DNA from 2 places in the Photorhabdus machadonis genome. Region 2 is predicted to be linked to the other one. Evidence: predicted binding sites of a transcription regulator. Region 2 holds the regulator's gene; the other holds the start of a gene.
The links. The regulator ArgR, encoded in region 2, controls arginine synthesis, uptake and breakdown. The targets are predictions, from matches to a motif close to ANTGAATAAAAATACANT.
Positions count from the first base shown of each region.

Region 1 (10,135 bases), 240 kb from region 2:
TCCCTGCGCGAGAAACAGCGATGAAAAAGAAGGTGCTGGAAATCTATCTGGACGTGCTCGGCCAATCACACGCTAGCCACATCGATGGAGACAGCGACTTCATCAGCATGGGGCTGCGTCCTCAGCATCTGAAAACAATTTCAGCACGGATCTATGAGAAATTTGCGATCGTGCTTTCGCTCTCGCAATTGCTGCGTTGCCGTAACGTGGCAGAAGTCGAACAGCATCTTAATGGAAAAATTTTAGAAAACAGCCCGGATTATTAATATGAATAATATTGACCTGATCGGTATTGGTATTGGTCCCTTCAATCTGGGATTGGCGGCACTGCTTTCGTCACATTCTGATCTGACCAGCCTTTTCCTCGAACGTAAGCTTGAGTTTCGCTGGCATGAGGGGCTCCTGTTACCCGGTACAACGCTGCAGGTTCCATTCCTCGCGGATCTAGTAACAATGGCTGAGCCTACACACCCTCTGAGTTTTCTTAATTATCTTCATGAACATGATCGTCTTTACAAATTCTACTATTATGAAAACTTTCAGATCCCACGCCAGGAATATGACCATTATTGCCGCTGGGTGACGCAGCGGCTTCCCTCCTGCCAGTTCGGTGAAAATGTTATTGATGTGGCTTATGATCCGGTTTCCGATCATTTCATTATTGAAAGTAAGTCTCATACGGGACCGACGCACCAGTATTACAGTCGTCACCTGGCTATCGGTATAGGCACCGCTCCGTTTCTGCCTGAGTGGGCTAAAATCCAGACCAAAGCGCCTATTTTTCATTCGGCGGAATTCATAAACAGACGTGCACAACTCTCAACGTGCAGGCGTGTCACGGTAATTGGTTCAGGGCAAAGTGCTGCTGAATGCGTGCTGGCGCTCCACAATGCGTTGACGCCTGAAATGATAGAGGCTGGTGCTTCAATCCAGTGGATTACGCGATCTGCCGGTTTTCATCCTATGGAGTCGTCGAAACTCGGTCAGGAATGTTTCACGCCGGCCTACATGAACCATTTTCACCGTATAACAAGAGAGAAACGCCGCAAGATCGTGGCGGGTCAAGGAGGACTTTATAAAGGTATCAGCACCTCAACTATCGCAGATATCTTCGACATTTTGTATGAAGGTTCCATCGGCGGTCGCGATCCAGGACTTTTGCTTGTTTCAAATTGCGAAGTCGAGCAGGTAGAAAACACAGGAGACTCTGAGGCGTTGCGGGTCGTTTTTCGTCATCGGCATCTCGATAAAGTCGGCGTCATTGAAACCGATGCTATTGTCGCTGCTACAGGTTATGAGCATACCAGCCCCGAATGGTTAGAAGGACTCAAAAATACCGTGCTTGCAACCGATGATTATGGCGATTTTATTGTAAAAGAGGACTTTAGCGCTCAGCGCCTTGATAAAGGAAAAGGCCTTATTTTCGTCCAGAATGCTGAGATTTTTCAGCACGGTATTGGCTCTCCCGATCTGGGGCTTGGCGCGTATCGCAATGGGATCATTGCCAACCAGCTTCTTGGGCGAGGGTATTATCGTTTGCCTCAAAACTCGTCATTCCAGGGCTTTGATCTGCCAGAGTGTTACGATACAGGAGATAAAGATGACATTGTCCTTTGCCGATAAGAACAGGCTAGATGCGTTTTGGCATTACTGTGTTAAAAACCAGTATTTCAATATCGGCTATCCTGAGTCCTCAGACTTTGATTATTCTTATTTACAGAGATTCATGCTGTTCTCTATCAACAATTGTGGTGACTGGGGAGTGGAGGGCAACTATCTCTTAAACTCTTTTGAGTTCGAAAAAGAAGTCATGAAATACTTTGCTGAACTGTTCAAAATCCCTTTCGAAGACAGTTGGGGTTATGTTACCAACGGAGGAACGGAAGGTAATATGTTCGGCTGCTATCTTGGGCGAGAACTATTCCCGGGAGGGACTCTTTATTATTCAAAAGATACGCATTATTCGGTGGCAAAAATCGTCAAATTACTGCGTATCAAATCTTGTTTAGTAGAATCCTTACCCACTGGTGAGATAGATTATAATGACCTGATACAGAAGATCATCGCTCATAAAGAACCACACCCAATCATCTTTGTCAATATCGGTACGACATTGCGCGGTGCGGTGGATAATATAAAGATCATTCAACAAAGTATGCAGCAAGTCGGTATCGCTCGCGAGAATTACTATCTACACGCCGATGCTGCCTTAAGTGGGATGATCTTGCCGTTCGTAGATAACCCGCAGCCTTTTACCTTTGCAGATGGTATCGACTCCATCTGTGTCTCCGGGCACAAAATGATAGGTTCCCCCATTCCTTGCGGGATTGTTGTTGCAAAACGGAAAAACGTTGAGCGAATTACAGTCGATGTTGATTACATTTCGGCCCAAGACAAGACCATCTCAGGTTCACGTAATGGCCAGACACCACTAATGATATGGGCGGCCATTCGCAGTCACTCGTTTGCTGATTGGCAGCACCGCACCAAACACTGCCTGGAGATGGCACAATATGCCGTCAAGCGTTTTCGTGCTGCCGGGATAGACGCCTGGCGTCATGACAACTCCATTACGGTGGTATTTCCATGCCCGTCAGCAGCCGTCTGGAAGAAGCATTGTTTGGCAACGTCGGGAGATATTGCTCACCTAATCACTACGGCACATCATCACGACAGTAGTAAAATCGATGCATTAATCAACGATGTTATTGCGGAATCGCGTCAGATAGTTCAAGTGCAGGATGCTGTCATGTGAGAGGTAAAAATAACTACATTAGGGCTTGCCCTGTGATCTTGGTATGCTAGCCAAATCATAACGATTACACTGTAATTTATTTTATATAAGATAAACTGAAGGAGCCTTTGGTGCTTACAGCAAAAAATATCACCGCAACTTACGGCAAGAAAACCGTATTGCATGATTTGTCAGTAGACTTTGCTCAAGGGCGCATCACTGCACTCGTCGGGTCTAATGGCTGCGGTAAGTCGACACTTCTGAAGTCCATCATGGGTTTCATTCCCCTGAAAAGCGGAGAAATTCTGTTGGAAGGTAAGCTGATTACAGGGATAAGCCGTAAAGCGCTGGCTCGAAGAGTCTCTTATCTGCCGCAGGAATGTCACTGCCCGGATTACATGACATTGGGAGAGTTGATCGAGCTGACAGCTTGTGGGCGCAATTCGCTTTTCGGCGGGCCATCCTCGCGGGATCGCAAATTGTTTCATGATGTACTGGAAATCGTCGGCTTGGCCGATAAGGCAGGCTCTCAAGTCAACTCCCTTTCAGGAGGGCAACGCCAGCGCGCATGGGTGGCGATGGTGCTTGCACAGGACACTGACATCATTCTTATGGACGAACCAGTGAACCACCTGGATATCAAATATCAATACACAGTGCTTAAACTGGTTCGCGATCTCTCACTCCAGCACGGAAAAACCATCGTTGTAGTGTTACATGATTTAAATCTAACAACGATTTTTGCCGATGATGTTGTGATGCTGAATACTGGCAGCGTTATTGCAGCAGGTGCTGTCAATAACACGATAACGGTAGATAATATCCGGCGCGTATTCGATATTCCGGTCGATATTTTCAGTTACAACGGCAGCCTTATCTGTCAGCCTTATCCGGGCATAAACCACCCTGAAAGTCAGTCTGGAGTATGATAATGAAATCCAGACTGTTCTTTATATTCGCACCTTTTGTATTGCTGCTGATCTTTTTTTCTAGTCTCTCTTTTGGCGTGAATATTGCGTCAGTTTCGCAAATTTATGCGGCCTTAACACAGCCCGAACCGCAAGACTATGAGCAGGCAGTTATTTTATACCAGCGACTACCACGGGCCTTGATTTCTGTTTATGTCGGTGCGGTGATGGCATGCAGTGGTCTCGTCTTCCAGGGGCTTATCCGCAATCCACTGGCCTCCTCATCAACATTGGGAATCAATGCCGGTGCGGCACTGTTTGTCATAGTAGGCGCAATCAGCTTTGAGTTCGATCTGACATTACAAGGCATAGCAGCCCTTGTCGGCGGGTTATTCGGCTTTCTGTCATCACTTGCAGTCTCTCGCCTGGCTGGTGTTAACGGCGTTTCTCGTGACTTGCTACTGATACTGTCAGGCACATTAATAGCGATGCTTTATCTTGGGATAAGCAATGCTGTTCTTCTTGCCTATCCTGCATTACGAACCGAATATTTGAGCTGGCTAGCAGGGGCTATCAATCATGCCTATATCACAAGGCTTCACCATTTCTGGTGGTTCGGGATACTGGCCTTGATGATACTTTTATTACTGGCACGTCCACTGACACTTATTCTGCTCGGTTACGAAAAGGCGCTTTCAATTGGCGTGAATGCAACGCTTGTTTCACGCATTGCACTGATTGCAGCCATAGTTGCATCTAGTTCTGCCGTTGCCATATGCGGTCTGATTGGTTTCGTGGGGCTGGTTGTACCCCATATTGTCAAGCCTCTGGTTGGTCAGAATTTTATGCTGTCGCTGCCAGCCTGTGCTCTGACGGGGGCAAGTATTTGCCTGATTGCCAATCTCTGTGCGCAGACACTCTTCCAGCCTTATGTCATACATACTGGCATTCTACTGGATTTTTTGGGAGGGCTGTTTTTTATCTGGGTCATCAGAAAGCGCTATCTTTCAGCAACATCGGAGAGATCGTTATGAACTTCGGTCAGGCAACAGACGGACAAAGGGTATTACGTTTCGCCAACGGATTGCAGATGCGTACCCGTGATATAAAAGTCGGTTTATACCTATTTACCATCACGATCATACTCGTGGCTGTTTCTTTAAACGTCGGGGTTACGAACGTTGGTATACGTGAATTCACGCATATGCTTTTCGGATATTCCCTCGAGCACCACCAGTTTTATGCACTTTGGGTTGTACGGATACCTCATATTTTATTGGGGCTGATGGTGGGTTGGTGTGCAGCCCTTGCCGGTGCTATTTTGCAGCCGATTGCTCGCAATCCGCTGGCCGACCCCGGCCTTCTTGGCATAAGTCAGGGATCTATGACGATGATCATCGTCTTGCTGGCGTTTGTTCCTTCCGCGCCTAAAATGCTGATCGTCCTTGCTGCACTGGCTGGTGGGCTGATTGTTGCGTTGTTTTTGATTTTGCTCGTCGGCAATAATCGCGCAAGTGGCTTGGCAATTTTACTGATGGGGATTGCCGTCTCGTCCGTTCTTAGTTCTGTCAGCTCTTTTCTTATTCTCTATCTTCCGACAGAGTTATCCTTGAATCTTGCCGGATGGATGCAAGGATCATTGTTTCAGGCCAGTTGGTCAATTATCGCATCATTCATACCATTATTCTTATTGAGTATTATCGGAATTCTGATCACTGGCCCCGCTTTAAACCGCTATGAGCTTGGAAATGAGCTTGCTATATCCCTTGGGGAGCCTATCAAATATTCCCGTCCGTTGCTGATGATGTTTTCTGTCCTGTTAAGTGCAGCATCTGTCACCGCAGTAGGGCCATTGAGCTTTCTGGGGATATTGGCGCCGCATCTGGCTAGCTTTATTTCATCGGCCACAGGCCGCGCCCGACTGTTTCTTTCCGCTCTGGTGGGCGGCAATCTGGTCGTCACCGCAGATATCGTGACGAAAGCAGCACCCTCAGGAGTCTTTCTCCCTATCGGGTTAAGCTTCACACTCATTGGTGTGCCCCTGTTTATCCTGACAATACGGCTGAGCGCATTACGTAAACGCTGTAGTACTAGGAACGAGTATAGATTTTAGTTAGATAAAATCGAACCCGGTTTAGGCGATCTGATCGATCGCCACAAAGGATGTTTCCCAATGGGATTGAGTTATTTTTTAACATTAATCAGCTCATTACTGCGATTCCAAATTTAACATAAGAATCTTGGAGCGGCGTTGGTAGTTGTATAGCTCTTGTTTCTGAATTGGCAGCATTGAGATTTCCGCCGGTTCAAAACCCCGTTCCTGGAACCAGTGAATGCTGCGGGTAGTCAGGACAAATAGTTTTTCCAGCCCGATCTGTTTAGCGTGATCCGAAATGCGATTCATGAGTACTTCACCTTTTAAAGAGTTCCGGTATTTAGGATGAACCGCTAAACAAGCCATCTCCCCAATTTTCTCATCAGGATAGGGGTAAAGCGCGGCACAAGCGATAGTCAGGTTATCGCGTTCGATAATGATGAATTTATCAATTTCTCTCTCAAGTTGTTCTCTTGAACGGCGAACCAAAATGCCTTGCTGTTCCAGCGGACGAATAAGTTCGAGAATGCCTCCGATGTCATTGATATTCGCTCTGCGTATTTGTTCCGCGCTCTCCATGACTATTTGAGTACCAATACCATCACGGGAAAATAGTTCTTGAACCAGAGAACCATCTGCTTGATAACTCAATAAGTGGCTGCGATGAACGCCACGACGGCAAGCTTTTACGGCACTCCGTAAAAAACAGGCTGTACCTGAATAGTAGTCACCTTCAGCTTCCAGTTCTTTCATGAGATCTGGTGCCTGATTAAGAAAAATTTCAGATAGAATTTTTCCGTCTTTGCCCTGTACGCCTTGAGTAGAGCAGAAACCTATCAATTTTTCAGCCTGTAGTTTGATCGCTAACTGAGTAGCAACTTCTTCAAATGCCAGATTAAAACTCTCGCCGGTAACGGAAACTGCAACAGGGCCAATTAGCACTATTGCGCCATTATCTAACTGACGATTTATGGCAGCTTCATCAATACGGCGAATTTTTCCACTGTGGCAATAATCCACGCCATCATCAACACCAAGAGGTTGAGCAATAACAAAGTTACCGCTGACAACATTAATATTTGCGCCTTGCAATGGCGTATTATTTAGGCTCATAGAAAGACGGGCGGTAATATCCAGTTGCAACAAACCTGCGGATTGTTTGACGAATTCCAATGCCTTATTATCGGTAACGCGGGTGTGTTTGTGGTAAACCGGTTCATAATGATGGGTTGCAAGGTTTTCTTCAATTTGAGGTCTGGCGCCATAAACGACTATCAGCCGGATGCCCAAACTATGCAGTAATCCGATGTCGTTGATGATGTTCGGGAAGTTCTCGTGAGCAATCGCCTCTCCGCCAAGCATGATAACAAACGTTTTGCCACGGTGTGCATTGATGTATGGAACCGAGTGGCGAAATCCCTCAACTAATTCGGTGCTGCGTTCTTTCATAAAAGACTCTCGATTGAATTTTTATTCGTAATTTATGTATTTTTATTCCTTTTGAAAGGAAATGGCAAGAGGCAATTAAAACAAAAACATTGCGATATATATGTGGACGTGAATAATTTGCAAAATATAAAATATTTATTGCTGATGGCAGCATAAATGTTGGTTAGCGTTTTTCACTTGGTTGTTTCCTGAGTTGAATGTCACCCTGAATATTTGTATTTTATGAATGGAATAAATAGTAGATGAGTCATTCAGATCTTAATCTGTCACGACGTCGCTTGTTGCAGGGAGCGGCAGCAATGTGGTTGCTTAGTGTCAGCCAGGTGGGTTACGCAGCGTCATCAAAGATTATTGCAGTTCGTATTTGGCCTGCATCCAGTTATACCCGTGTGACTCTTGAGTCCAATATTCCACTCAAATATCGCCAGTTCATGCTGACAAATCCAAACAGAATTGTTGTTGACCTTGAGGGTGTGCAATTGAACCATACCCTAAAAGGTATGGGGGAGCAGATTCAATCCCGTGATCCTTATCTTAAACTGGTCAGGGCGGGGCAGTTTGATCCTAAAACGGTCCGTCTGGTGTTTGAAGTTAAACAATCGGTCAGCCCACATATGTTTACATTGAAACCAGTGGCGGAATTTAAGCACCGTTTGGTTTTGGATATTTATCCCGCAGCGGGAGCGAATAAGGATGATGATCCATTACTTGCTCTGCTTGAAGAGTACAATAAAGGTAATTTGGTTGAGGATTTACCGGCGGAAACACCGAAGTCAGGCAAAGCAGGTAAGGACAGGCCGATTGTTATCATGCTCGATCCTGGACATGGTGGAGAAGATCCTGGCGCTATCGGCAAATATAAAACCCGTGAGAAAGACGTTGTTCTGCAAATTGCCCGTCGATTGCGAACTATTATTCAGCGTGAACCGGGCATGAAAGTGTATATGACTCGTAATGAAGATGTGTTTATCCCGCTAAAAGTCCGGGTGGCAAAAGCACGTAAGATGCGGGCTGATTTATTTGTTTCTATTCATGCTGATGCTTTTTCTAACCGAGCTGCACATGGCTCTTCGGTTTTTGCACTTTCTACTAAAGGCGCAACCAGTAATACCGCACGTTTTCTGGCCCAAACGCAAAATGAAGCCGACCAGATTGGTGGTGTAAGTAAAAGCGGTGATAAGTATCTGGATCATACCATGTTTGATTTGCTACAGACTGCGACCATCAATGACAGCCTTAAATTTGGCAGTGAAGTGCTCAAGCGCATGGGTAAAGTGAATAAACTGCATAAAAACCGGGTGGATCAGGCTGGGTTTGCGGTACTGAAAGCACCGGATATCCCATCTATTCTGGTAGAAACTGCGTTTATCAGTAATCTGGAAGAGGAACGGAAATTGAAAACAGCACGCTTCCAGCAGCAGGTAGCGGAGTCCATTTTCGCGGGTATCAAAGCGTATTTTAGTCATGGTGGTGATTTAGCACGGCGGTAAAATATCCGCCATTAGAACGAAACTAAGCGATAAGTTACAATAGTAAGAAAGCTGCTTGGGAGGTATTTTGGGAATTTGTATGCTGAAACGCATTAAGAATTGGTTGCGGGGGCCGGATTTGAACCGACGACCTTCGGGTTATGAGCCCGACGAGCTACCAAGCTGCTCCACCCCGCGTCCGTTTAAGTACTGTCTATTTCAATACTGTCTATTTCAATACTGTCTGTTTTAATACTCTGAATTGCGAAAATTGGTTGCGGGAGCCGGATTCGAACCGACGACCTTCGGGTTATGAGCCCGACGAGCTACCATGCTGCTCCATCCCGCGTCCGTTAAGAACCTATTTTATGCTTTCCTGCATCATTAATGCCTGCTGGAATAGGTTCCTCATTCGCAAATATCGAACTATTTCATTGTGTTGGTTGCGGGGGCCGGATTTGAACCGACGACCTTCGGGTTATGAGCCCGACGAGCTACCAAGCTGCTCCACCCCGCGTCCGATTCGGGCACTATACTCAGGATCAGATCTGTTGCAAGTTTTTTTATTAAAAATTGTTTGTTTCGTTACTTTTTTGATTAATTACTCTGCATGCTGGTGTTTTTGTATGCGTTTTTTCGCTGTTTCGTTAAGTTATTTTTTTGTAGTAAGTTTCATTATTTTTGTTGGTTTGGTATTGTTCGCCGTTAGGCAATGTCGGTAAGAGAGAAGGCAGCAATGACATTCTGGAGTAAGTACGTTCTGTGTGGGATCGTGATTTCACTGTTAGTTGGATGTCATTCCCGTCCAACAGCCCAGGGCCAACAATATAAAGATGGTCATATCACTCAGGATTTATTGCTGGTTAATCAGCCCAATGCTCAGGGCAGGCCGGTTAATGCTAAAGATTTTTCAGAGCAGGTGATGCTTATTAGTCAGTCTGCTCCCCGCCTGTATAATCGTAATAGCTCAACTTTTGACGCAGTTCAGAACTGGGTGCTGGCTGGCGGTGCAACCAGTAAATTAAATTTGTTTAATTTACGCGCTTACCAGATGGAAGGTGTGGATAATTACGGTAATGTTCAATTCACGGGTTATTATACGCCGGTGTTACAGGCCCGCCGCGTTAAACAGGGGGAGTTTAAATATCCCTTGTACCGTATGCCGTCTAAAAGCAGATATCATTTACCAAGCCGGGCCGCGATATACAATGGTGCCCTCAGCGCCAGCCTGATCATTGGCTACAGTAATTCTCTGATTGATAATTTTATTATGGAAGTGCAGGGCAGTGGTTATGTCGATTTTGGTGACGGCGAGCCGCTGACCTTTTTAGGTTATTCGGGTAAGAATGGACAGGCTTATCGGAGTATTGGCAGGCTGCTGGTTGAACGCGGAGAAATCGCGCAGGAAGATATATCTATACTGGCGATTCGCAAATGGGTTGAATCACACAGTGAGGCAGAGGTTCGTAAGTTGCTGGAA
Region 1 is NZ_CP199761.1:4,699,318-4,709,452, reverse strand. Features, by position in the region: gene ACUN2T_RS22685 (amino acid adenylation domain-containing protein) at 1-266, shown strand, start outside; gene basC (putative histamine N-monooxygenase) at 268-1,623, shown strand; gene ACUN2T_RS22675 (histidine decarboxylase) at 1,601-2,755, shown strand; gene ACUN2T_RS22670 (ABC transporter ATP-binding protein) at 2,866-3,663, shown strand; gene ACUN2T_RS22665 (FecCD family ABC transporter permease) at 3,666-4,676, shown strand; gene ACUN2T_RS22660 (FecCD family ABC transporter permease) at 4,673-5,755, shown strand; gene argA (amino-acid N-acetyltransferase) at 5,852-7,186, opposite strand; gene amiC (N-acetylmuramoyl-L-alanine amidase AmiC) at 7,429-8,676, shown strand; tRNA gene ACUN2T_RS22645 (tRNA-Met) at 8,777-8,853, opposite strand; tRNA gene ACUN2T_RS22640 (tRNA-Met) at 8,928-9,004, opposite strand; tRNA gene ACUN2T_RS22635 (tRNA-Met) at 9,096-9,172, opposite strand; gene mltA (murein transglycosylase A) at 9,392-10,135, shown strand, end outside.
Region 1: the regulator ArgR is predicted to act here: its motif matches at 7,220-7,237, upstream of argA (amino-acid N-acetyltransferase).

Region 2 (10,135 bases):
TTCGTTTCGGCTTTGATGGAAAAGTTTGGGCGGCGGTCTGCTTTTATTATTGGATCAATGTTGGGATTATCAGGGTGTTTGATTGCGGGTGGTGCGCTTTTGTGGCACAGCTTTGCCTTTTTTACTGTAGGAACCTTTGTACTTGGTGCTTTTAGTGCATTTAACCAATACTACCGTTTTGCCGCTGCTGAAGTTTGTGAAGATGGTGAAAATAAAAAACGAGCTATTGCTTGGGTTGTAGGTGGAGGGGTAATGGGCGGTTTTTTGGGGCCGTTTGTTGCCAGCCAGGGGGTAGAGTTATACCCTGAATATCCTTTCTTTGGTAGTTTCGTTTTCGCTGCTTTAATTTGCTTGCTTACCGCGATTGTTCAGGCGCAACTGATTTTGGGTGACACAGTGGCTAAAGGTTCCGTAGGGAAGGATATGCGCCCCTTATCTGTATTACTTAAAGATAGAGCTTTCTTAATGGGCACTGCCAGCTGTGCAATTGCGTTTTCCGTTATGACGTTATTAATGAATTCAGCACCATTAGCAATGCATCATCATCATTTTTCGATAGCAAATAGCGCTGTTGTACTGCAATGGCATTTTGTCGCTATGTATTTGCCTGCATTGTTATTGGTAGGATTGGTAACAAGGTTAAGTTCTCAGATAATCATTGTGTTGGGAATAATAACCAACCTTATTGGTATCCTGCTAGCATATAGCGGTACTTCATTTTTCCATTTCCTTAGTTCGCTTATCATGTTTGGTGTTGGCTGGGCTTTCATGTTCAATGGCGGAACTTTCTTATTGAATGCTTTTTCTCATTCTATTCATAAATCCCGTATTCAAGGAATCAATTCTCTGATTACATATTTATTGAATGCGATGGCATCACTATCAGTGGGTGGTGTAATGGCCGTGGGAAATGGGTGGGGAATCGTTAACACTATTGGATTAGTTGGTGTGATAGCGTTGCTGGTTATTCTATTGGTAAATAAATGGAAAAAATGATTTTTTCTGGCGTGTAGCTACCGGTATAGATATAAATGATAAAGCGGCGGGAAATCCCGCCGTCTTTTCATAATTAACCGATGAAATTACTCATCTGGAAATTCAGCCATAAAACTTTCGGCTTTCTCTACCATTGATTTACTGCCAACAAAGAAAGGTACGCGCTGATGCAGTTTGGATGGGATGATATCCAGAATGCGGTTGGCGCCATTACTGGCTTTACCGCCGGCTTGTTCGGCCAGAAATGCCATTGGGTTACATTCATACAGCAGACGCAATTTTCCTGATGGATGGCTGGCGGTACTTGGATAAATATAGATTCCGCCTTTCAGCAGGTTGCGGTGGAAATCAGCAACTAACGAACCGATATAACGTGTGGTGTAAGGACGCTGAGTCTCCTCATCCTGTTCCTGGCAATATTTAATGTATTTCTTCACGCCCATAGGGAATTTGATGTAATTCCCTTCGTTGATGGAATACATATTGCCTTTGGGGGGGAACTGGACTTTCTCATGAGAAAGACAGAATACGCCGAGTGAAGGATCATAAGTAAAGGCATGCACACCGCAGCCAGTGGTATAGACCAGCATAGTTGAAGAGCCATAAACAACATATCCGGCTGCAACCTGGCGGTTACCCGGTTGCAGGAAATCTTCTTCAGTGACGGGTTTGCCGACAGGTGTAATACGGCGGTAGATAGAGAAGATAGTACCAACGGAAACGTTTACATCAATATTTGAAGAACCATCCAATGGGTCCATCAAAACAACATATTTTGCATTTTCAGCGCGGTCGCCTTCAAAAATAACGATATCGTCTTCTTCCTCGGAAGCGATACCGGCAACTTCACCGCGTGCTTTCAGTGCTGCTTTGAGTTTTTCATTAGCATACAGGTCCAGTTTCATCTGTACTTCGCCTTGGATATTGGACGCACCGCTGGCCCCCAAAATATCCACTAAACCGGCTTTGTTGATATCACGGTGAATGATTTTTGCTCCGAGCTTAATAGCGGAAAGCAATGCAGTGAGTTCACCTGTGGCATGAGAAAAATCGTGCTGCTTTTCGACGATGAATTCGCCTAATGTTTTCATGACGAAAGTCCTGAATGTGATTTGATAGTGGTTTTAGAATGTCCATTGCACTCTTACGCGGGCAGTTTAGCCAAAGAAAGGGATGATTCATAGGCTATTCCATTTCTTATCTTGCTTTTGATGGTTAGAATAGTGGCTAACTTCATGCTATGGAATGGGAAATCAATGCGTATTCATATTCTTGGTATCTGCGGTACTTTTATGGGTGGACTGGCAATTTTGGCACGTTCTCTCGGCCATGAGGTAACCGGTTCAGATACCAATGTTTATCCACCAATGAGTACCTTACTAGAAAAACATGGGATTAGCCTAATTCAGGGATATGATCCGGCACAATTGGATTCTGTGCCAGATATGGTCATCATCGGTAATGTCATGAGCCGTGGAAATCCTTGTGTAGAAGCTGTGCTGGAGCGTGGGCTCCCTTATACCTCTGGCCCTCAATGGCTGCATGATTATGTCTTGCCGGAGCGTTGGGTTCTGGCGGTTGCAGGGACTCATGGCAAAACAACAACCGCCAGCATGTTGGCTTGGATTCTGGAAGCCTGTGGCTATAAACCGGGTTTCTTGATCGGTGGTGTTCCTGGGAATTTTGCCGCATCAGCTCAGATCGGAGAAAGCCCGTTTTTCGTGATAGAAGCCGATGAATATGACAGTGCTTTCTTTGATAAACGATCTAAATTTGTGCATTACAGCCCACGTACGCTGATCATGAATAATCTCGAATTTGATCATGGGGATATTTTTGGCGATCTGGCGGCTATTCAGAGACAGTTCCATCATCTTGTCAGGATCATTCCGGCTAGTGGCAAGATCTTTGTTCCAGATAACGATATGAACCTGAAGCATGTCTTGTCTATGGGGTGCTGGAGTGAATTGGAGCTGGTGGGTGAAACTGGCCGCTGGCTGGCAAAAAAAATAAGTACAGACAGCAGTGATTATCGGGTGTTTTATGGTGGTGAAATTGTTGGAGAGGTGAATTGGTCACTGGTTGGTGAACATAATATGCGTAATGGGCTGATTGCGATCGCAGCTGCACATCATGTTGGTGTCCAGCCAGCCGATGCCTGCCGTGCTTTGAGCGATTTTATGAATGCTCGTCGCCGCCTTGAACTACGTGGTGAGGAAAATGGCATCACCGTTTATGATGATTTTGCGCATCACCCAACAGCAATTCTGGCGACACTGGAAGCTCTACGCAGTAAGGTTGGCGGAACGGCCCGTATTCTTACTGTGTTGGAACCGCGTTCAAATACCATGAGAATGGGCGTTAGTAAGAATGAGATTGCGCCAGCGCTGGGGCGTGCTGACAAAGTGTTCTTATTCCAGCCGGCTAATATTAAATGGCATGTATCAGAAATTGCAGATCGCTGTGTTCAGCCTGTGCATTGGAGTGCTGATATCGATTCACTGGTACATATGATTATTGATAAGGCACAAAAGGGCGATCATATTTTGGTTATGAGTAATGGTGAATTTGGTGGTATTCATGAAAAATTACTGTCTGAGCTGAATAAAAAAACTTATCAATCCTGAAAATGGTGGCAGGAAAATGAATCGCGCCATGTTGGCGCGTTTATTCAAAGTTCTTGCTCAAATAATCCAAGGATTGCTTCACGTAGTTGCTCTGCCGTGAAACCTCTGGCTGGTGTAGTGAAAATGGTGTCGTCACCAGCGATACTGCCAAGTATACCTTCTGCTTTACCAAGAGAATCTAACAGGCGAGCAATAAGTTGAGCAGCGCCAGGGCTTGTGCGGATCACAACAACTGAATGGTTGTAATCAACATCTAATACCAGGTTTTTTAGTGGGCTAGTGGCAGTAGGAACGCCAAGCTCAGCAGGAAGACAGTAGACCATTTCCATTTTGGCATTACGGGTGCGAACAGCACCAAATTTAGTCAGCATTCTGGAGACTTTGGATTGATTAATATTCTCAAAACCTTCTTCCAGCAAGGCGGTAACGATTTCTCCTTGAGAGCTAAATTTTTCTTCTTTCAATAACGCCTTGAAAGCTTTTACTAAATCTTCCTGTTTAGAGGGAGTACGCATATTTCACCATATTCAATCAGCTATGAAGATCATATTATGCATATAGATGATTTTTTATGCAATTAAAATGATTTTTTAACCATTATTGTATGGTATGAATAAGTCTTATGCTATATAGAAATTCAAAAAACATGAATATGAGAATTTGCTTTTTTTGGGCTGGTCATCAGGTAAATATATTGTTAATGAAATGATGTTGTTTGGTGTTGTGGCTGGGTGTAAGGTATTTAGCGGGTTATTTCATAAAATCATAAGGCAATTATCAAAATAGTGTCCATTATCTCATTAACAGATAAGCATTTTGCCTAGAATACGGCGACTTTTGCGTCCCGCTATTAGAGTGTAAGTCCACAATTTGGCTGTTAACAGATTGTTTTCAAGAACGTAGTAATCTATGGTTTATAACCAGATGAATTCACAGTATTTTAAAGTATAAACGATTTAAGGAGTATCAGGATGAAAGTTGCAGTTCTCGGTGCAGCCGGTGGTATTGGTCAGGCTCTTGCTCTTCTACTAAAAACCCAGCTTCCTTCAGGTTCAGAACTCTCTTTATATGATATCGCTCCAGTGACACCTGGGGTGGCTGCTGATTTGAGCCATATCCCAACGGATGTGAAAATTAAGGGTTTTGCTGGTGAAGATGCAACGCCAGCGTTGGAAGGAGCGGACGTTGTATTGATTTCTGCAGGTGTTGCTCGTAAACCAGGCATGGATCGTTCAGATCTGTTTAATGTTAATGCGGGTATCGTTCGTAATCTGGTAGAGCAAGTGGCTAAAATGTGTCCGAAAGCACTGATTGGGATTATTACTAACCCAGTCAATACAACTGTAGCTATTGCGGCCGAAGTGCTGAAAAAAGCGGGTGTATATGATAAAAACCGCCTGTTTGGCGTAACAACTCTGGATATTATCCGCTCTAATACTTTTGTTGCTGAATTGAAAGGTAAAAAACCGCAGGAAATCGAAGTACCGGTTATCGGTGGTCACTCTGGTGTGACGATCCTGCCTCTGTTGTCCCAAATCCCTGATGTGAGCTTTACTGATGAAGAGTTGGCGGCCTTAACTAAACGTATTCAGAATGCAGGTACTGAAGTCGTTGAAGCTAAAGCTGGTGGTGGATCTGCAACTCTGTCTATGGGACAAGCTGCGGCTCGTCTGGGCCTTTCTTTGGTCCGTGGCTTACAGGGCGAAAGCAATGTTGTGGAATGTGCCTATGTTGAAGGTGATGGCAAATATGCACGTTTCTTCGCTCAACCGATTCGTTTGGGTAAAAATGGCGTAGAAGAGCGTCTGGAAATTGGCAAATTGAGTGATTTTGAACAAAAATCACTGGAAAGCATGTTGGACGTATTGAGAAAAGATATAGAATTAGGCGAAAAATTCATTAATAACTAATTGATATATTTTATAAATATAAAATATATACTTATGAAATAATAAAAACCGCTGGTATAACGAATTACCGGCGGTTTTTATTTAACGAATATAATTCGTTAGCTAATTATTTGTTTGTTCACGTATTTTCCTTTCTAATAATTCTCCAGTATTTGGATCAAAATAACGACTAGGCCAAATCTCTGAAGGGTGTATTTCCAGATAATTCGCAATTATCCATTCTCCCTTTGGCCATGGGCGGGACAGTGCATTAGCGAGTGTAGATGAGCTCAGTCCAGCTTTGCGTGATACTTCAGCTAAGGTTGTTCCCCGCTTGCGTAAAGCTGCAATTATGTCGGCAGGATGCCAATCAGATTTCCTTGAAATCATTTTTAATCCTTTTTTTATTAAATTTGATGCTATGTTAGTGGTATAAATAACAGGTCTGCATGAGAGCAATAACGAACTGAAACCTGTTATTGAGAAATAAAATAGCATTATTTTTCTAAAAATATTTCCAAATTTTTTCTTAAAAACTTCTTTTTTGAACTTGGTTACAAAAATAGAGAAACGTGATGAAAAAAGAGTGGTTTTCGGCCAAGGAATTGATTGGCGTGGGTGAGTTACCTGAATCACCACAAGGAGTTAATGCCAGAGCAAAGCGCGAGGAGTGGTTATGTCAGAAAAGGCGAGGAGTACAAGGCAAGGCAATCGAATATCACTATTCCTGTTTTCCAGAGACGACCATTGCAGCACTGGCGTTTCATGAATCATCTTCTGAGTATCAGGTGCAGAAACAAGATCCTTTATCGATTTGGGTTGGTGCTTTCCACCAGTTGTCAGAATCTGAGAAACAGGCTGTGACAGCCATGATTTTACGAGACGGTATCAGAAGTTTTTTGGAAAAACTTTCTATTATTTAACTCATTTTTGGAAATTAAAAATGCCAATTAACTTGGCTTCTTCTTCATTATCTCGGTGCAAAGTGAGAAGAAAAGTATGAAAAAAGAATGGTACTCAGCTAAAGAGCTGGTTGGTATTGCCGGGCTTCCTTCTTCGCCACAGGGAATAAATCTGATGGCAAGGCGGGAAGGATGGGAATATAGACGTAAACTGGGTGTTCAGGGCAAGGCTCTTGAATATCATATAAATAGTTTGCCTGAAGATGTACTTAATATGTTATCCGTAGGGGAAAACACGGTTGATTACGTGAACAAACGGCAGGACCCATTCTTAATCTGGGTTGAAGCTTACTATCAACTGACTAAAGTTGAGCGGGAAAAAATTGTGAAATTCATTCTTCGGGAAGGACTGGCAAAACTTATTGGTTATATTGATGTTGGTGTTGAAGATGTAGAAAAAAACCTGGAGGCAGATTAACCCCAGGTTTTGCTGCCATCAATTAAGAGAGGCGTTGTACGGCGATATGTGCTAACCCCACAAGTGCTTGCTTGTATGGGGAGCTTTCCAGCACCTGTAAAGCAGCAATGGCTTTATCTGCTTCTTCCTCTGCTCGCTTGCGAGTATATTCCAGCGAACCGCACTGTCTCATTGTGGTCAATACTGTTTCGAGTAAATGGCGGCCATTACCTTTTTCAATTGCTTCACGGATAAGTGCTGATTGTTCTGGACTACCATGATTCATCGCGTGCAGCAATGGTAATGTTGGTTTACCTTCATTGAGGTCATCGCCGGTGTTTTTGCCTAATGTGTCGCTATCAGCATCATAGTCCAGCAAATCATCTATTAGCTGGAATGCGGTGCCTAAATAACGTCCGTAATCTTGTAAAGCAGCTTCCTGTTCTGGTGTCGCGTTGGAAAGAATCGCAGAAGAGTGGGCGGCAACTTCAAACAGCCGTGCTGTTTTACTGTAAATCACGCGCATATAATCGTCTTCGGAGATATCTGGGTCATTGCAGTTTATTAACTGTAAAACCTCGCCTTCCGCGATAACATTAGTTGCTTCTGACATCAGTTTAAGAACCCGCATAGAGTTAAGCGTCGTCATCATCTGAAACGAACGGGTGTATATAAAATCACCAACCAATACACTGGCCGCATTACCAAAAGTGGCATTGGCGGTGGCTTTGCCACGTCGCATATCCGATTCATCCACAACATCATCATGTAACAAGGTCGCTGTGTGGATAAATTCAATTAAAGCGGCAACTGTAATATGCCTATCACCCTGACAACCTAATGCCCTGCCAGCGAGAATGGCAATAATTGGGCGGATGCGTTTTCCACCGCCACTGATTATGTAATAGCCCAGTTGATTTATAAGAGTAACGTCAGAATTCAACTGGCTAAGAATGGCTTCATTTACCGCTGCCATATCATCAGCGGTTAGCTTGATAATAGATTCTAAATTCATGTTTTTTCGGCTATAGGTTCTAATGCAGAGCAGTGTTCATATTAACATTATAATAGTTATCGCTGTGTCTTGATTGTACTCGAAAAACAGTTCAAATAAATGACAATTCAGAAACTATGTTTTTTTATCATCTGCTCTAATTCTGCTCTTGTCTTCTTAGGCTTTTTTGCGTAGAATTCGCGCCCTATTATGAATATTTATAGCGCGCTCTGGAATGATATTTAGGGGGCGTGCGGAAAGCGGAGTTTATATGTACGCGGTTTTCCAAAGTGGTGGTAAACAACACCGAGTCAGCGAAGGTCAAACAATTCGCCTGGAAAAGCTGGACATCGCAACAGGTGAAACTGTTGAGTTTGACCAGGTTCTGATGGTCGCTAATGGTGATGACATCAAAATCGGCGCTCCTGTAGTTGAAGGCGTTAAAGTCAAAGCTGAAGTGGTTGCCCATGGTCGCGGCGAGAAAATTAAAATCGTTAAGTTTCGTCGTCGTAAACACAGCCGTAAGCAGCAAGGCCACCGTCAGTGGTTCACTGATGTTAAAATCACTGGCATCGCTTAAGATTTAGGAGAGCAGATTAATGGCACACAAAAAGGCTGGCGGCTCAACTCGTAATGGCCGCGATTCTGAAAGTAAACGTCTGGGTGTAAAACGTTTTGGTGGCGAGTCTGTATTAGCAGGCAGCATCATTGTTCGTCAACGTGGTACTAAATTCCACGCTGGCACTAACGTTGGTTGTGGTCGTGACCATACCCTGTTCGCATTAGCTGACGGGAAAGTTAAGTTCGAAGTTAAAGGCTCGAAAAACCGTAAATTTATCAGCATCGAAGCTGAATAAGTTCTTCGAGTTATAAACCGAATCAGAAGCCCTGCAATGCGTTGCGGGGCTTTTTATTATTCTGAATACGCCATCTCTGGGTAAAACAGCCGTCCAGCACGATAATGGCTATCATACGGAGAAAAAATATGAAATTTGTAGATGAAGCCAGAATACTGGTTGTTGCGGGGGATGGTGGCAATGGTTGTGTCAGCTTCCGTCGTGAAAAATATATTCCGAAAGGTGGGCCAGACGGTGGTGACGGTGGAGATGGTGGAGATGTTTATCTGCTGGCAGATGAAAATCTCAACACACTGATTGACTATCGTTTTGAAAAGTCTTTCCGGGCGGAACGCGGGCAAAATGGTCAAAGCCGTGATTGTACAGGCAAGCGTGGTCAGGATATTACGATTAAAGTACCTGTTGGTACGCGTATCCGCGATGTAGCAACCGGTGAGGTTCTGGGCGATATGACTCGTCATGAACAGCGTCTGATGGTAGCGAAAGGTGGGTTCCATGGACTGGGTAATACCCGCTTTAAATCTTCTGTTAACCGGGCTCCTCGTCAAAGAACAATGGGGACTTCAGGTGAAACCCGTGAATTGACGCTGGAACTGATGTTATTGGCAGATGTTGGTATGCTGGGGATGCCAAATGCGGGTAAATCCACATTTATCCGTGCTGTTTCCGCCGCTAAACCAAAAGTTGCAGATTATCCATTTACAACTCTGGTACCAAGCTTGGGTGTAGTAAGGATGGATAACGAGCAGAGTTTCGTGGTTGCTGATATTCCAGGGCTTATTGAAGGTGCTTCCGACGGTGCTGGCCTGGGTATTCGTTTCCTGAAACATTTGGAACGTTGTCGGGTGCTGCTGCACTTAATTGATATTTGCCCTGTTGATGAATCAGATCCTGTCGAAAATGCCCGGATTATTGTCAATGAGCTACAGCAATACAGTGAAAAATTGGCAGAAAAACCACGCTGGTTGGTATTCAATAAAGTTGATCTGTTAGAACCAGAAGAAGTTAAACAGCGTACGCAAGCTATTGCTGATGAATTAGGCTGGGAAGGCGATTTTTACATGATCTCAGCGATAAATCGTCTGGGGGTTAAAGAGCTTTGTTGGGATATTATGGAGTTTATGAAAACCAAACCTCGTAATATGAGTACAGCAGAAGACGAAGCTCAGCCTGAGAAAGTTGAATTCATGTGGGATGATTACCATAAAGAGCAACTGGAACAGGTTTCGGAAGCAGACGATGACTGGGATGACGATTGGGACGAAGATGACGATGAAAGCGTTGAAGTTATTTATAAACGTTGACTCTCCTGATCTTTCATTAATAGCGAAGGGTGCCACCTATTTGTGGCACCGATTTTATTAATTGTGTTGGTATAAATCTTTATACAATCTGCTTTCGAACCGCACCAAA
Region 2 is NZ_CP199761.1:4,939,825-4,949,959, reverse strand. Features, by position in the region: gene ACUN2T_RS23790 (MFS transporter) at 1-996, shown strand, start outside; gene fbp (class 1 fructose-bisphosphatase) at 1,083-2,087, opposite strand; gene mpl (UDP-N-acetylmuramate:L-alanyl-gamma-D-glutamyl-meso-diaminopimelate ligase) at 2,253-3,623, shown strand; gene argR (transcriptional regulator ArgR) at 3,668-4,138, opposite strand; gene mdh (malate dehydrogenase) at 4,595-5,533, shown strand; gene ACUN2T_RS23765 (helix-turn-helix domain-containing protein) at 5,636-5,902, opposite strand; gene ACUN2T_RS23760 (DNA-binding protein) at 6,088-6,435, shown strand; gene ACUN2T_RS23755 (DNA-binding protein) at 6,512-6,892, shown strand; gene ispB (octaprenyl diphosphate synthase) at 6,915-7,886, opposite strand; gene rplU (50S ribosomal protein L21) at 8,137-8,445, shown strand; gene rpmA (50S ribosomal protein L27) at 8,465-8,722, shown strand; gene cgtA (Obg family GTPase CgtA) at 8,851-10,026, shown strand; gene dacB (serine-type D-Ala-D-Ala carboxypeptidase) at 10,084-10,135, opposite strand, start outside.